Regions from separate parts of the Paenibacillus naphthalenovorans genome, predicted to be linked through region 1. Evidence: a T-box and tRNA genes for the amino acid it is inferred to sense, from the RefSeq annotation. Region 1 holds a T-box; the other regions hold tRNA genes.
The links. The T-box of region 1 lies ahead of ileS (isoleucine--tRNA ligase). A T-box ahead of a tRNA ligase gene usually reads a tRNA of that ligase, here a tRNA-Ile.
Positions count from the first base shown of each region.

Region 2: it encodes a tRNA-Ile, which carries the amino acid that the T-box ahead of ileS (isoleucine--tRNA ligase) is inferred to sense. The anticodon was not compared.
Region 3: it encodes a tRNA-Ile, which carries the amino acid that the T-box ahead of ileS (isoleucine--tRNA ligase) is inferred to sense. The anticodon was not compared.

Region 1 is NZ_CP013652.1:1,018,763-1,024,495, forward strand. Features, by position in the region: gene IJ22_RS04870 (YggS family pyridoxal phosphate-dependent enzyme) at 1-604, shown strand, start outside; gene IJ22_RS04875 (cell division protein SepF) at 635-1,060, shown strand; gene IJ22_RS04880 (YggT family protein) at 1,081-1,350, shown strand; gene IJ22_RS04885 (YlmH family RNA-binding protein) at 1,396-2,175, shown strand; gene IJ22_RS04890 (DivIVA domain-containing protein) at 2,276-2,755, shown strand; T-box leader at 2,876-3,145, shown strand; gene ileS (isoleucine--tRNA ligase) at 3,202-5,733, shown strand, end outside.
Region 2 is NZ_CP013652.1:4,470,248-4,475,980, forward strand. Features, by position in the region: gene dnaX (DNA polymerase III subunit gamma/tau) at 1-465, shown strand, start outside; gene IJ22_RS21905 (YbaB/EbfC family nucleoid-associated protein) at 494-805, shown strand; gene recR (recombination mediator RecR) at 879-1,478, shown strand; gene IJ22_RS21915 (DUF2508 family protein) at 1,628-1,915, shown strand; gene IJ22_RS21920 (pro-sigmaK processing inhibitor BofA family protein) at 1,912-2,178, shown strand; rRNA gene IJ22_RS21925 (16S ribosomal RNA) at 2,404-3,953, shown strand; rRNA gene rrf (5S ribosomal RNA) at 4,046-4,162, shown strand; tRNA gene IJ22_RS21935 (tRNA-Ile) at 4,205-4,281, shown strand; tRNA gene IJ22_RS21940 (tRNA-Ala) at 4,304-4,379, shown strand; rRNA gene IJ22_RS21945 (23S ribosomal RNA) at 4,505-5,733, shown strand, end outside.
Region 3 is NZ_CP013652.1:3,445,822-3,451,554, reverse strand. Features, by position in the region: gene IJ22_RS16955 (nucleotidyltransferase-like protein) at 1-72, shown strand, start outside; gene thiS (sulfur carrier protein ThiS) at 317-517, shown strand; gene IJ22_RS16945 (thiazole synthase) at 550-1,323, shown strand; rRNA gene IJ22_RS16940 (16S ribosomal RNA) at 1,699-3,249, shown strand; rRNA gene rrf (5S ribosomal RNA) at 3,342-3,458, shown strand; tRNA gene IJ22_RS16930 (tRNA-Ile) at 3,500-3,576, shown strand; tRNA gene IJ22_RS16925 (tRNA-Ala) at 3,600-3,675, shown strand; rRNA gene IJ22_RS16920 (23S ribosomal RNA) at 3,803-5,733, shown strand, end outside.

The sequences.
Region 1 (5,733 bases):
GGTGAGGATCATCGCCGTCACCAAGTACGTGTCGCTGGCTGCAACGGGGCAGGTTCTGCAGCAAGGGCTGACCGATATCGGAGAAAACCGCTGGCAGGATGCTGCGGCCAAATGGGAAGCTTTCGGCGATCGGGGGACCTGGCATTTCATAGGCCATCTGCAAACGAATAAAGTCAAGGATGTTGTCGGCCGGTTCGCCTACATTCATTCATTGGACAGGCTGTCGCTTGCCAAAGAAATAGAAAAGAAAGCGGCTTCCCTGGGAATGGAGATGCCGTGCTTCATCCAGCTTAACGTCTCCGGGGAAGAAACCAAATACGGTCTGGAGCCGGAAGCGCTGTTCGACTTCGTCAAAGAAATTCGCGAATATCGCCATATCCGAATTGCAGGTTTAATGACAATGGCGCCTTATGAGACGGAGCCGGAGCAAACCCGTCCCGTATTCCGGGGGTTAAGAGAGTGGCGCGATCGACTGAATCGGGAAGCATTGCTCGATTACGAAGTCGGTCACCTATCGATGGGGATGTCCAACGACTTTGAAGTCGCGGTTGAAGAAGGGGCGACTTGGGTGCGTCTCGGTTCTATTCTGGTGGGAAAAGAGTGAGACTGTAAGAAACACGAAGGAGGAGTGGACATGGGCGTCATGAACAAATTCATGAATTTAATCGGTTTGCAGGAAGAAGAAGAAGTAGTGGAGCGCGAACGTATCGTAGAACAGCATGAAGAAGTTGAAACCCCGGCGCAGGATACACGTAAACATAAGGGGAACGTTGTGAGCATTCACTCGCAAAAAAATGTCCGGGTCGTGCTGAACGAGCCGCGCACCTATGAAGAGACGCAGGAAATTGCCGATCATTTGCGCTACCGGCGTCCGGTGGTGGTCAATTTGCATCGCGTTCGTCCGGACCAGGCGACCCGGATCGTCGATTTTTTGAGCGGAACCGTGTACGCACTGAGCGGCTCGATATCGAAAATTGGCCCCAACATCTTTTTGTGTACTCCGGATACCGTAGAAATTCACGGTTCGATCTCGGAAACCATGAATCATGACGAAGGATAGCCCCCACTAAACAAAACGAGGTGAACAGCTTGATTGAGGGTTACATACGCACTCTGGTCGATATCTACCAATACGTACTCATCGCCTATGTTCTGCTCTCCTGGCTGCCGAATGCGCGGGAAAGCTTTATCGGAGAATTTCTGGGAAAGCTGTGCGAGCCGTATTTGAGCATCTTCCGCCGCTTTATTCCGCCCATTGGCGGGATGATCGATATTTCTCCGATCGTGGCGCTGATTGCACTCCGGTTCGTTGGCGAAGGGATTGTCGCGATCGTGTCCGCTATTTTTTAAGTCATCGGGCGGAACGGTGCATGGAGTCGAAGGAGATTTTGACGAATGAATGAACATATTTATGCCCACTTCCATCCGGATGAACACCGGTTTGTGGACAAAGCGGCCGAATGGGTGGAGCGGGCGGAGCAGCACGCTGTCAAACTTACCGATTTTTTGGACCCGCGCCAGGCATTTATCGTTACGTCGCTGGTGAACCGGAGTGCAGATGTTCACGTGCGCTTTGACGGAGGCCATCCCGGCGCCGAGCGCAAACGGGCATTCATCGCTCCGGATTACCGCGTATTGGACGACGAAGACATGGGCATTCGCCTGATCGGAGTGACTTCGCCCGACGAGAAGCTGCAGCAGCTCGATCACGGGGACTATATGGGAGCGATCTTAGGGCTTGGCATCAAGCGCGATAAGGTGGGCGACATCTATGTCCGACCGGACGGCTGCCATTTTCTCGCCGCCGCCGAGGTCGCCGATTATATCCGGCTGAACCTGAACGCTGTCCATCGTGTGCATGTGCAAACCGAGCTGCTGCCTTTGGACCGTCTTATCAGCACAGAGGTCAAGCTGGACGAGATGAGCCTGTCGGTCGCTTCACTGCGCCTGGACGGTATTGTCAGTGATGTATACCGGTTGAGTCGCGCCAAAGTGCTGATCCCGATTAAAGCGGGGCGGTGCAAGGTTAACTGGAAGCAGGTGGAAGATCCGAGCAAGCCGCTAAAACAAGGGGATGTCGTATCTCTTCAGGGCTTCGGACGCTTCAAGCTGCTTGAGGTCGAGGGTGTGACCAAAAAGGGGAGGTACCGCGTGAAAATCGGCAAGTATGCTTAAGCCGATTTTTTTTTGTTTGCGATTGCAGGAAATTGCAGTCAATTGTCGAATATAGCAATACGTGATTAGGTTGGTTGCTAAATTTGCAGGAGGTGCAACAATGGCTTTAACCCCGCTCGACATACATAATAAGGAATTCAAACGGTCATTTCGCGGTTATGATGAGGATGAAGTCAATGAGTTTTTGGATCAGGTGATCAAGGATTATGAAGTGTTAATCCGTGAAAATAAAGAATTGCAGAATCAGCTGAACGCGATTCAAGAACGGCTGGATCATTTTTCCAACATTGAAGAAACGTTAAGCAAGACCATCATCGTCGCGCAGGAAGCGGCCGATGAAGTCAAGACGAATGCGAAGAAGGAAGCGCAGCTGATCCTTAAGGAAGCGGAGAAGAATGCAGACCGCATCATCAACGAAGCCCTCTCGAAGACACGCAAAATCGCCATGGAAACCGAAGAGCTGAAGAAACAGGCTTCGATTTATCGCACGCGTTTCCGCACGCTGATTGAGGCGCAGCTGGAACTGCTCAGCAAAGAAGACTGGACTTCTCTGGAACGCATGGAAGTAGAGCAGCCATAAAGCAAAACCAGTGACATATACGGCTGCACCCGGGTTCATGCCTGTTTTTGACCGGAGCTGCACTCGGATGTTGACGCCGCCGCTGATTTCCGCTATACTCCACTCTATAAGTGAACATGAGTGAAAGCGATGATTGGGACGAGTACTTGGCGTCAAGCTGATGTCAGCGAACCGGGGGTTGGTGCGAGCCCGGACTTTGGCGGCGAAGGAATATCACCCATGAGCATCTCTTGAACCGATTAGAAGTAAAGAGCATCGGCTGATCCCGTTATCGATCATGGAGCGAAGACGCTTCGGTGAAAGGGCAGGTTGGCTTGAATGGTCAAGCGATCGCCCTGTATTCGTTTGTGTCTTAATTTGGGTGGTACCGCGAGACTTCTCGTCCCTAAGGGATAAGAAGTCTTTTTTGCGTTTATATCAAGTAAGGAGTGAATGGTGCAATGGCAATGGATTATGGCAAAACATTGAACCTGCTGCAGACCGATTTTCCGATGCGCGGAAATCTGCCGCAGGCCGAACCGAAGATGCAGCAGCGCTGGGAAGAAATGGACATTTATCGTATGGTTCAGGAGAGCCGTAAAGGCAAACCGAAGTTTATACTGCACGACGGCCCGCCGTATGCGAACGGCGATATTCATATAGGTCATGCGTTAAACAAGATCATCAAGGATATTATCGTCCGCTTCAAAACGATGCAGGGCTATGACGCTCCTTACGTGCCCGGCTGGGATACGCATGGGCTGCCGATCGAGCAGGCGATTGCCAACAGCGGCAAGGTTGACCGGAAGAAGATGAGCGTGCCCGAATTCCGGGACTACTGTAAAGCGTATGCCTTGGAATGGGTTGAAAAGCAAAAGGCCCAGTTCAAGCGTCTTTCGATCCGCGGGGATTGGAACAACCCTTACATCACGCTTCAGCCGAAGTATGAGGCGCAGCAAATCCGCGTTTTCGGCGGAATGGTGAATAAAGGCTATATCTATAAAGGGTTGAAGCCGGTCTATTGGTCTCCGTCGTCCGAAAGCGCCCTGGCGGAAGCTGAAATCGAGTACAAAGACAAAACGTCCACTTCGATCTATGTTGCTTTTGAAGTGAAGGACGGTAAGGGCAAGCTTCCGGAGGATGCGTCCATCGTCATCTGGACCACAACGCCATGGACACTTCCCGCTAACCTGGGGATCAGCCTTCACCCGGATTTCGATTATACTCTGGTGGAAACCGGCGGCAAAAAATATGTGCTGGCCCAAGGACTTCTGGAAGCTGTCTCCAAGGAAATCGGCTGGACCGATGTTAAGGTATTGTCCACCCTAAAGGGAAGCGAGCTGGAATATGTACTCTGCAAGCATCCGTTTTATGACCGTACTTCACTTGTGATGGTTGGCGAGCACGTAACGCTAGATGCCGGTACCGGATGTGTGCACACGGCGCCGGGCCACGGCGAGGACGACTTTGTGATCGGGCAAAAATACAACCTCGGCGTGCTTTGTCCTGTAGATGATCAGGGGCATTTTACTTCGGAGGCCCCGGGCTTTGAAGGGCTGTTTTATGAAAAAGGAAATAAGATCATCACGGAGAGGCTGCAGGAATCCGGGCATCTGCTTCATATGACCACGATCCAGCACCAATATCCGCACGATTGGCGGACGAAAAAACCGGTGATTTTCCGTGCTACGGAACAGTGGTTTGCGTCTGTCGACGGATTCCGCCAGGCCATGCTGGATGAAATCAAAAGACTCAAATGGACGCCGGAGTGGGGGGAAACCCGCCTGCATAACATGATTGCCGACCGTGGAGACTGGTGTATTTCACGGCAGCGCGCCTGGGGCGTTCCGATCCCGATTTTCTACTGCCGGAGCTGCAGCGAGCCCCTGGTCAGCGAAGCGACGATTGAGCATGTGGCATTGATTTTTGAACGGGAAGGCTCCAATGCCTGGTTCTTGAAGGATGAGAAACAGCTGCTTCCGGACGGGACCGTATGTCCGAAATGCGGGCACGATCATTTCCGCAAGGAAACCGACATTATGGATGTCTGGTTCGATTCCGGTTCAAGCCATTCCGCTGTACTGGAAACGCGCGAAGAGCTGCAGTGGCCTGCGGATCTGTACCTGGAAGGCTCGGACCAATACCGCGGCTGGTTCAACTCTTCGTTGATTACCTCGGTGGCGGTCAAGGGCTCTGCACCATACAAAGGAATTTTGAGCCATGGCTTTACGCTGGATGGAGAAGGCCGCAAAATGTCCAAATCGCTGGGCAACACGGTAGATCCGAACCAGGTATCGAATAAGCTGGGCGCCGACATTTTGCGTTTGTGGGTATCGTCTACGGATTACCAGTCGGACGTGCGCATCTCGGATAACATCCTGAACCAAATTTCCGAAGGATACCGCAAAATCCGTAATACGCTCCGGTTCTTGCTCGGGAATCTATATGATTTCAACCCGGCGACAGACCGGGTAAGCGTGGATCAAATGAACGAGCTGGACCGTTATGCGCTGGTGCGATTGCACCGGATGGCAGAACGTGTCATCGAAGCATACGACAACTATGAATTCCATGTGGTCTATCAGGCTGTGCACCATTTCTGCGCGGTGGAGATGAGCGCTTTCTATCTCGATATTCTGAAGGATCGTCTGTATGCGAGCGCGCCGAAGGATCCGCAAAGAAGAGCGGCACAAACCGTATTATATGATGCCCTCACGGCAATAACTAAATTGATCGCACCGATTTTGCCGCATACGGCCGATGAGGTTTGGAACTATATCCCCGGAATAGAGCTGCCCAGCGTACAAATCGCAGAGCTTCCGCAGGTGGACAGAAGCTTGTTTGACGGCCAGCTGGAAGAGAAGTGGGAGAAGTTCACGGAACTGCGCGACGACGTGCTGAAGTCGCTTGAGGAGGCCCGTAAGGCTAAGCTGATTGGAAATTCGCTCAGCGCGGCGGTTCATTTGTACCCGGATCAGGAGACGCAGCAGTTTTTGAGC
Region 2 (5,733 bases), 1.7 Mb from region 1:
GCTGTAGTGAAGAAAATCGAAAAGCTGGATGCTTTCCTGCAAGGGAGAGAAGATGCCGCTTTCCGAGGCGTGCTGCAGCAGTGGAGTCAAGTGCTCGGTCGGGTGAAGGAGCTCAAAATTACCGTGCACGCTTGGCTGGTAGACGGGGAGCCGGTTTCCATCCATGACGGCCGATTGTTAGTCGCATTCAAAAGCGCCATGCATCGGGAAACGACGGAAAAGCCTGCGAACAAACAATTGATCGAGCAGGTCATGAATGAAGTGCTCGGCCAGCCGTACCGGCTTGTCACGGTGATGATGAAGGACTGGAAAGCCGCATCCGATCAGGCTGGGGGTGCCGAAGCGCCGAAAGAGGAGCTGCAGCTCGTTGCAGAGGATGAACAATCCGGCGGCGGCAGGGAAGCATGGATTGATGAGGCCATACAATTGTTTGGCGAAGAATTGGTAAAAATAAAAGAAGACTAATATGTGAACGCGAGGAGTGTATTTCATAATGAACAATATGAACCAAATGATGAAGCAAGTGAAAAAAATGCAGGAGCAAATGCTGAAGGCCCAGGAAGAGCTGGCGAACAAAACGTTCGAGGGCACGGCCGGCGGCGGTGTGGTTAGCGTAACGGTCAACGGACATAAAAAGGTAACTTCCGTTGTGATCAAGCCGGAAGCTGTGGACCCGGACGATGTTGAAATGCTGCAGGATTTGGTGCTTGCCGCTACGAATGACGCCATGCTGAAAGCGGAAGAATCGGCCGGTAAAGAAATGTCCAAACTAACCGGCGGTCTTAACATTCCGGGATTATTCTAAACGGAGACCGGATCATCATTAGCCGCGCGAGGCTAAAGAGGCCTCTAAGTTTAACGTGTGAGGAGCTAATCGCTTGTTTTATCCCGAACCATTAGCCAAGCTGATCGATTCGTTCTCCCGGCTTCCGGGCGTCGGACCCAAGACGGCGGGGCGCCTGGCGTTTCATGTGCTGCGAATGAAGGAAGACGATGTCATCGATTTTGCCAAAGCACTCGTAAATGTCAAAAGGAATCTGCACTATTGTTCGGTCTGCTGTAATATTACCGACACGGATCCGTGCCGTATTTGTCAGGACAAGAGCCGCGACGCCTCAACGATTTGCGTGGTGCAGGAGCCCAAAGATTTGGTAGCCATGGAGCGGACGAAAGAGTACAACGGGTATTATCATGTTCTTCATGGAGCGATTTCGCCTATGGAAGGCATCGGGCCTGACGAGATCCGGATTGCCGATTTATTGAAACGCTTAAGCGATGAGCGTGTTCAGGAGCTTATTCTGGCCACGAATCCGAATATTGAAGGTGAAGCAACCGCAATGTACTTGTCTCGGCTGGTCCGTTCCTTTGGGCTGAAAGTGACACGAATTGCACACGGTCTGCCGGTCGGCGGGGATTTGGAGTATGCCGACGAAGTCACATTAACCAAAGCGCTTGAAGGGCGCAGGGAATTACTATGAAATAGATTGTTTCTCCAAGAGGTCCTGCCCGGGTTACGGCTGATTGAGCCGCGTTGCCGGGGAGGGCTTTTTTTGGTTCTATTCGGGTTCTGTTCTTTATATGTATGTAATGTATGGGACGAACCTGGAGAAACCAAGGAGGCGGAGATATGAAGCAGTGGATATTGAAACTGTGGAAAAGAAAGGAGAGGAAAAGAGAAGACGCGATACAAAACGATAGGCTTTTGCTTGTACAGGAAATACGCAAAGCGCATCTGGAATGGGAAACGGCGCAGAAGCGGTTTGATTACGTTATAGAAAAGGAACAGATCGATTACGCCGTGTTTGCTTTGGAGACTGCCGAAAAAAGGTTTGAGATGCTGATCAGGCAAGCCAAAAATATGAGAATCTCACCGAATGAAGTATGGTCCAGCTTTGTATTGGAGGAGTCTTCATGAAGCCTTATATATTGTGGGGGGTTTTTCTCCTGTCCGGCGGGTTGCTTGGTTTCTTATTGATGAGAAATCGGTTTGCTTTTCAGTGGCTGGGCAAAATATGCCTGCATCTTGCTTTTGCTTGCATCATGTTGTATATTGTTAATCTGTTCAGTTCGTATACCCACCTGGAACTTCCGCTTAATACGGTAACTGTGGGTATGGTCAGCATTCTTGGGCTTCCGGGACTGGCTGTTCTTGCCGCTTTGAAGCTGTGGGTATTGTGAGACAGACGGAAATAATATTCCGCAAAAAAAAAAGCTTGCATTGAATTGGGCCGATATGATATATTAATCAAGTCGCCGCTAAATAGGTGACAACAAACGACAAAAGATTTCAATCGATTTTGTCGAAAGAAATTGCCCTTTGAAAACTGAACAACGAGTGAGTGTAAAGATAGAGAATCGAGAGATTCTCGCCAGTAGTAGATGTATGAGCTAATCAGATTTTCTTTGATGGAGAGTTTGATCCTGGCTCAGGACGAACGCTGGCGGCGTGCCTAATACATGCAAGTCGAGCGCTAGGGGTGCTCCCTTACGGGAGCCCCCTGGAGCGGCGGACGGGTGAGTAACACGTAGGCAACCTGCCTGTAAGACCGGGATAACTACCGGAAACGGTAGCTAAGACCGGATAGGTGGTTTCTCCGCATGGAGGGATCAAGAAACACGGTGCAAGCTGTGGCTTACAGATGGGCCTGCGGCGCATTAGCTAGTTGGTGGGGTAACGGCTCACCAAGGCGACGATGCGTAGCCGACCTGAGAGGGTGATCGGCCACACTGGGACTGAGACACGGCCCAGACTCCTACGGGAGGCAGCAGTAGGGAATCTTCCGCAATGGACGCAAGTCTGACGGAGCAACGCCGCGTGAGTGAAGAAGGTTTTCGGATCGTAAAGCTCTGTTGCCAAGGAAGAACGCCTTGGGGAGTCACTGCCCTGAGGGTGACGGTACTTGAGAAGAAAGCCCCGGCTAACTACGTGCCAGCAGCCGCGGTAATACGTAGGGGGCAAGCGTTGTCCGGAATTATTGGGCGTAAAGCGCGCGCAGGCGGCCGTTTAAGTTTGGTGTATAAGCCCGGGGCTCAACCCCGGATCGCACCGAAAACTGGGTGGCTTGAGTGCAGGAGAGGAAAGCGGAATTCCACGTGTAGCGGTGAAATGCGTAGAGATGTGGAGGAACACCAGTGGCGAAGGCGGCTTTCTGGACTGTAACTGACGCTGAGGCGCGAAAGCGTGGGGAGCAAACAGGATTAGATACCCTGGTAGTCCACGCCGTAAACGATGAGTGCTAGGTGTTAGGGGTTTCGATACCCTTGGTGCCGAAGTCAACACAATAAGCACTCCGCCTGGGGAGTACGCTCGCAAGAGTGAAACTCAAAGGAATTGACGGGGACCCGCACAAGCAGTGGAGTATGTGGTTTAATTCGAAGCAACGCGAAGAACCTTACCAGGTCTTGACATCCCTTTGACCGGTACAGAGATGTACCTTTCCTTCGGGACAGAGGAGACAGGTGGTGCATGGTTGTCGTCAGCTCGTGTCGTGAGATGTTGGGTTAAGTCCCGCAACGAGCGCAACCCTTGAGCTTAGTTGCCAGCATTAAGTTGGGCACTCTAAGTTGACTGCCGGTGACAAACCGGAGGAAGGTGGGGATGACGTCAAATCATCATGCCCCTTATGACCTGGGCTACACACGTACTACAATGGCCGGTACAACGGGAAGCGAAGGAGCGATCCGGAGCGAATCCTTATAAGCCGGTCTCAGTTCGGATTGCAGGCTGCAACTCGCCTGCATGAAGTCGGAATTGCTAGTAATCGCGGATCAGCATGCCGCGGTGAATACGTTCCCGGGTCTTGTACACACCGCCCGTCACACCACGAGAGTTTACAACACCCGAAGTCGGTGGGGTAACCGCAAGGAGCCAGCCGCCGAAGGTGGGGTAGATGATTGGGGTGAAGTCGTAACAAGGTAGCCGTATCGGAAGGTGCGGCTGGATCACCTCCTTTCTATGGAGTCCATGTTACCTGCGGGGTAACGGACAATAAGCAAGAAGCACTCACTCGTGTTCAGTTTTGAAAGGTGCAATGCCTTTCGATCGTTTGGTGATGATGGCGGAAGGGAACCACACGTACCCATACCGAACACGACCGTTAAGCCTTCCAGCGTCGATGGTACTTGGACCGCAGGGTCCCGGGAGAGTAGAACGTCGCCAAGCGAATCCACTTTAAGTGGATTTTTTAATCCTATAGAGTAGTAAGGGCCCTTAGCTCAGCTGGTTAGAGCGCACCCCTGATAAGGGTGAGGTCGGTGGTTCGAGTCCACTAGGGCCCACCATTAAACTTCATAATGGTGTCATGGGGCCATAGCTCAGCTGGGAGAGCGCCTGCCTTGCAAGCAGGAGGTCAGCGGTTCGATCCCGCTTGGCTCCACCATTCAATGTTTGTTCCTTGAAAACTGGATATCGAAACGAAGCAAAATGCTGAATCATCCCGCTGCGATTTTCGTAAGAAAATCGTCAGCAGCCGATACGTAAGTGTCGGTACCGAATAACCAAATTGGTTAAGCTAATAAGAGCACACGGAGGATGCCTAGGCGCCAGGAGCCGATGAAGGACGTGGCGAACGACGAAATGCCTCGGGGAGCCGTAAGCAGGCTTTGATCCGGGGATGTCCGAATGGGGAAACCTGCGTATCGTAATAGATACGTACCATGCAGTGAATACATAGCTGCATTGGAGGCAGACGAGGGGAACTGAAACATCTAAGTACCCTCAGGAAAAGAAAACAAAAGTGATTCCGTCAGTAGCGGCGAGCGAAAGCGGATTAGCCCAAACCAGGGGGCTTGCCCCCTGGGGTTGTGGGACGTCAACGTGGGTTGAGCAGAGTAGGTGAAGCGGTCTGGAAAGGCCGGCCAGAGAAGGTAACAGCCCTGTAGCCGAAATTCTGCGAAAACCCTAGACGGATCCCGAGTACCGCGAGACACGTGAAACCTCGTGGGAATCCGGCAGGACCATCTGCCAAGGCTAAATACTCCCTGGCGACCGATAGTGAAGCAGTACCGTGAGGGAAAGGTGAAAAGAACCGCGGGAGCGGAGTGAAAGAGAACCTGAAACCGTGTGCTTACAAGAAGTCAGAGCTCGTTAAAGGGTGATGGCGTGCCTTTTGTAGAATGAACCGGCGAGTTACGTTTGCAAGCGAGGTTAAGGTGAGAAGCCGAAGCCGCAGCGAAAGCGAGTCTGAACAGGGCGAATGAGTTTGCAGGCGTAGACCCGAAACCGTGTGATCTACCCCTGTCCAGGGTGAAGGTGCGGTAACACGCACTGGAGGCCCGAACCCACGAATGTTGAAAAATTCGGGGATGAGGTGGGGGTAGCGGAGAAATTCCAATCGAACTCGGAGATAGCTGGTTCTCCCCGAAATAGCTTTAGGGCTAGCCTCGGGAGATGCGTCGTGGAGGTAAAGCACTGATTGGGTGCGGGGCCCGCCAAGGGTTACCAAGTCCAGTCAAACTCTGAATGCCACAGACGTTAACCCGGGAGTCAGACAGTGAGTGCTAAGATCCATTGTCAAGAGGGAAACAGCCCAGATCATCAGCTAAGGTCCCCAAGTGTGTGTTAAGTGGGAAAGGATGTGGAGTTGCGCAGACAACCAGGATGTTGGCTTAGAAGCAGCCACCATTCAAAGAGTGCGTAATAGCTCACTGGTCGAGTGACTCTGCGCCGAAAATGTAACGGGGCTAAACACACCACCGAAGCTATGGCTAGATATGAAAATATCTGGGGTAGGG
Region 3 (5,733 bases), 2.4 Mb from region 1:
ATCTTTACGATCGACTCTGAATTCTCCGTGCTTGAGCTTCGTTATAAAGGTGTCAAGAACCAAAGTTTGTGATATAATGTCAACAATTGAATAGCCACTAGGGGAGCCTTCATGCAAGCGGGGCTGAGATAAAGAAGCGAATTCTTTGACCCTTGGAACCTGATTACGGCAGTCCGCAGAACGCGGACGGCAACTGGATCATACCAGCGTAGGGAAGTGGACGAATGTTTACGGATTTGTTGTAAGGCATTTGCTCATCAAGTCGACCTGCTCTGGGTTGGCTTTTTTTATGTACGGATTTAGAGGAGGTGAACGGATGAGACTCATCGTGAACGGGGAGCCAAGAGAAATGGACAACGTTTCTACGGTAGCGGAAATGCTGGCGGCGTTCAAACTGGAGAACAAAATATTGGTAGTGGAATTGAACAAGGAAATAATTGAACGCAGCACATATAACGAGACGCGTCTGAATGATGGCGACCGGGTGGAGATCGTCCATTTTGTCGGCGGAGGTTAACATATTTTTGTACAATGAAGGAGATAATGAACATGAGTGAAACGTTGAAAATTGGTCCTTATGAATTTAAATCCCGGTTGCTTTTGGGTACGGGGAAATTTACGGATCTGAAAATTCAAGAACAAGCTGTTCGTGTCTCGGAGGCGGAGGTACTGACGTTTGCCATTCGCAGATTGCCGATCGATAACCCGGATGCACCTAACTTTCTTGAAACCTTGGATTTGAAAAAGTTTACCCTACTGCCTAATACAGCCGGTGCCTATACGGTAGAAGAAGCGGTGCGGATTGCCCGTCTCGCGAAAGCCTCCGGATTGTGCGATATGATCAAAGTTGAAGTGATCGGTGATCCAAGAACCCTGCTGCCGGATCCGGTCGGCACCCTTGAAGCGACCAAAATATTGGTGGATGAAGGCTTTATTGTACTTCCTTATACTTCAGACGATCCGATACTTGCGCGCAAGCTGCAGGAAGCGGGAGCTGCGGCGGTGATGCCGGGCGCTTCGCCGATCGGCTCCGGTCAAGGTATCGTAAACCCGAATAATTTGCGATTTATTTTGGAAGAAGCGAAGGTGCCGATTATCGTTGATGCTGGAATTGGCGGACCTGCCGATGCCGCTTTGGCAATGGAGCTTGGAGCAGACGGCGTTCTACTGAATACGGCAGTAGCCGGAGCGGGTGATCCGGTTCTGATGGCTGAAGCGTTTAAACTGGCTGTCGAGGCGGGACGCAAGGGCTTTATTGCCGGCCGGATCCCTAAAAAACGGTATGCCTCCGCGAGCAGTCCGGTTGAAGGTATGATTGAATAATGGAAAGCAGGAGCTCTTTGGCCCTAAGGTACAGCAGAGCTCCTTTATTTTTTTGTTCCGGACGCTTGACTTTCAAATTGGGGATATGTTAAATTAATTTTCGCCGCTTCAAACGGCTTACCGTGATGAAGCCTCTCGATGAAGAATAGAAATAAATGTTTTAAAAAAAATGCTTGCATTGAGATAGGCGAATATGGTATATTATAAAAGTCGCCGCTAAACCAGGTGACAACAAGCGACAAAGTTGAAAAATCCTTGTACAGCAAGGTTTTAGCAGTGAAATTGCCCTTTGAAAACTGAACAACGAGTGAGTGTAAAGATAGAGAATCGAGAGATTCTCGCCAGTAGTAGATGTATGAGCTAATCAGATTTTCTTTGATGGAGAGTTTGATCCTGGCTCAGGACGAACGCTGGCGGCGTGCCTAATACATGCAAGTCGAGCGCTGGGGGTTCTCCCTTAGGGGAGACCTCCTGGAGCGGCGGACGGGTGAGTAACACGTAGGCAACCTGCCTGTAAGACCGGGATAACTACCGGAAACGGTAGCTAAGACCGGATAGGTGGTTTCTCCGCATGGAGGGATCAAGAAACACGGTGCAAGCTGTGGCTTACAGATGGGCCTGCGGCGCATTAGCTAGTTGGTGGGGTAACGGCTCACCAAGGCGACGATGCGTAGCCGACCTGAGAGGGTGATCGGCCACACTGGGACTGAGACACGGCCCAGACTCCTACGGGAGGCAGCAGTAGGGAATCTTCCGCAATGGACGCAAGTCTGACGGAGCAACGCCGCGTGAGTGAAGAAGGTTTTCGGATCGTAAAGCTCTGTTGCCAAGGAAGAACGCCTTGGGGAGTCACTGCCCTGAGGGTGACGGTACTTGAGAAGAAAGCCCCGGCTAACTACGTGCCAGCAGCCGCGGTAATACGTAGGGGGCAAGCGTTGTCCGGAATTATTGGGCGTAAAGCGCGCGCAGGCGGCCGCTTAAGTTTGGTGTATAAGCCCGGGGCTCAACCCCGGATCGCACCGAAAACTGGGTGGCTTGAGTGCAGGAGAGGAAAGCGGAATTCCACGTGTAGCGGTGAAATGCGTAGAGATGTGGAGGAACACCAGTGGCGAAGGCGGCTTTCTGGACTGTAACTGACGCTGAGGCGCGAAAGCGTGGGGAGCAAACAGGATTAGATACCCTGGTAGTCCACGCCGTAAACGATGAGTGCTAGGTGTTAGGGGTTTCGATACCCTTGGTGCCGAAGTCAACACAATAAGCACTCCGCCTGGGGAGTACGCTCGCAAGAGTGAAACTCAAAGGAATTGACGGGGACCCGCACAAGCAGTGGAGTATGTGGTTTAATTCGAAGCAACGCGAAGAACCTTACCAGGTCTTGACATCCCTTTGACCGGTACAGAGATGTACCTTTCCTTCGGGACAGAGGAGACAGGTGGTGCATGGTTGTCGTCAGCTCGTGTCGTGAGATGTTGGGTTAAGTCCCGCAACGAGCGCAACCCTTGAGCTTAGTTGCCAGCATTAAGTTGGGCACTCTAAGTTGACTGCCGGTGACAAACCGGAGGAAGGTGGGGATGACGTCAAATCATCATGCCCCTTATGACCTGGGCTACACACGTACTACAATGGCCGGTACAACGGGAAGCGAAGGAGCGATCCGGAGCGAATCCTTATAAGCCGGTCTCAGTTCGGATTGCAGGCTGCAACTCGCCTGCATGAAGTCGGAATTGCTAGTAATCGCGGATCAGCATGCCGCGGTGAATACGTTCCCGGGTCTTGTACACACCGCCCGTCACACCACGAGAGTTTACAACACCCGAAGTCGGTGGGGTAACCGCAAGGAGCCAGCCGCCGAAGGTGGGGTAGATGATTGGGGTGAAGTCGTAACAAGGTAGCCGTATCGGAAGGTGCGGCTGGATCACCTCCTTTCTATGGAGTCCATGTTACCTGCGGGGTAACGGACAATAAGCAAGAAGCACTCACTCGTGTTCAGTTTTGAAAGGTGCAATGCCTTTCGATCGTTTGGTGATGATGGCGGAAGGGAACCACACGTACCCATACCGAACACGACCGTTAAGCCTTCCAGCGTCGATGGTACTTGGACCGCAGGGTCCCGGGAGAGTAGAACGTCGCCAAGCGAATCCACTTTAAGTGGGTTTTTAATCCTATAGAGTAGTGAGGGCCCTTAGCTCAGCTGGTTAGAGCGCACCCCTGATAAGGGTGAGGTCGGTGGTTCGAGTCCACTAGGGCCCACCATTAAACTTCATAATGGTGGTCATGGGGCCATAGCTCAGCTGGGAGAGCGCCTGCCTTGCAAGCAGGAGGTCAGCGGTTCGATCCCGCTTGGCTCCACCATTCAATGTTTGTTCCTTGAAAACTGGATATCGAAACGAAGCAAAATGCTGAATCATCCCGCTGCGATTTTCGTAAGAAAATCGTCAGCAGCCGATACGTAAGTGTGTCGGTACCGAATAACCAAATTGGTTAAGCTAATAAGAGCACACGGAGGATGCCTAGGCGCCAGGAGCCGATGAAGGACGTGGCGAACGACGAAATGCCTCGGGGAGCCGTAAGCAGGCTTTGATCCGGGGATGTCCGAATGGGGAAACCTGCGTATCGTAATAGATACGTACCATGCAGTGAATACATAGCTGCATTGGAGGCAGACGAGGGGAACTGAAACATCTAAGTACCCTCAGGAAAAGAAAACAAAAGTGATTCCGTCAGTAGCGGCGAGCGAAAGCGGATTAGCCCAAACCAGGGGGCTTGCCCCCTGGGGTTGTGGGACGTCAACGTGGGTTGAGCAGAGTAGGTGAAGCGGTCTGGAAAGGCCGGCCGGAGAAGGTAACAGCCCTGTAGCCAAAATTCTGCGAAAACCCTAGACGGATCCCGAGTACCGCGAGACACGTGAAACCTCGTGGGAATCCGGCAGGACCATCTGCCAAGGCTAAATACTCCCTGGCGACCGATAGTGAAGCAGTACCGTGAGGGAAAGGTGAAAAGAACCGCGGGAGCGGAGTGAAAGAGAACCTGAAACCGTGTGCTTACAAGAAGTCAGAGCCCGTTAAAGGGTGATGGCGTGCCTTTTGTAGAATGAACCGGCGAGTTACGTTTGCAAGCAAGGTTAAGGTGAGAAGCCGAAGCCGCAGCGAAAGCGAGTCTGAACAGGGCGAATGAGTTTGCAGGCGTAGACCCGAAACCGTGTGATCTACCCCTGTCCAGGGTGAAGGTGCGGTAACACGCACTGGAGGCCCGAACCCACGAATGTTGAAAAATTCGGGGATGAGGTGGGGGTAGCGGAGAAATTCCAATCGAACTCGGAGATAGCTGGTTCTCCCCGAAATAGCTTTAGGGCTAGCCTCGGGAGATGCGTCGTGGAGGTAAAGCACTGATTGGGTGCGGGGCCCGCCAAGGGTTACCAAGTCCAGTCAAACTCTGAATGCCACAGACGTTAACCCGGGAGTCAGACAGTGAGTGCTAAGATCCATTGTCAAGAGGGAAACAGCCCAGATCATCAGCTAAGGTCCCCAAGTGTGTGTTAAGTGGGAAAGGATGTGGAGTTGCGCAGACAACCAGGATGTTGGCTTAGAAGCAGCCACCATTCAAAGAGTGCGTAATAGCTCACTGGTCGAGTGACTCTGCGCCGAAAATGTAACGGGGCTAAACACACCACCGAAGCTATGGGTCCAGTAATGGGCAGTAGGGGAGCGTTGTAACAGCGTTGAAGGTTGATCGTGAGGACAGCTGGAGCGGTTACAAGTGAGAATGCCGGTATGAGTAACGAAAAGATCAGTGAGAATCTGATCCGCCGAAAGCCTAAGGGTTCCTGAGGAAGGTTCGTCCGCTCAGGGTAAGTCGGGACCTAAGGCGAGGCCGAAAGGCGTAGTCGAAGGACAACAGGTTGAAATTCCTGTACCACCGTGAACCGTTATGAGCGATGGGGTGACGCAGAAGGATAGTGACGCGAGCTGATGGATGCTCGTCCAAGCAGTGAGGCTGGTGTGCAGGCAAATCCGCACATCGAAAGGCTGGGCTGTGATGGGGAGGGAAAATTGGAGTACCGAAGGTCATGAGTTCAGGCTGCCAAGAAAAGCCTCTAGCCAGGGAGAAGGTGCCCGTACCGCAAACCGACACAGGTAGGCGAGCAGAGGATGCTAAGGCGCGCGGAAGAACTCTCGTTAAGGAACTCGGCAAAATGACCCCGTAACTTCGGGAGAAGGGGTGCCCCGGTAGGGTGAATAGCCCGAGGGGGCCGCAGTGAAAAGGCCCAAGCGACTGTTTAGCAAAAACACAGGTCTGTGCGAAGCCGCAAGGCGAAGTATACGGGCTGACGCCTGCCCGGTGCTGGAAGGTTAAGGGGAGCGGTTAGGGGCAACCCGAAGCTGTGAACCGAAGCCCCAGTAAACGGCGGCC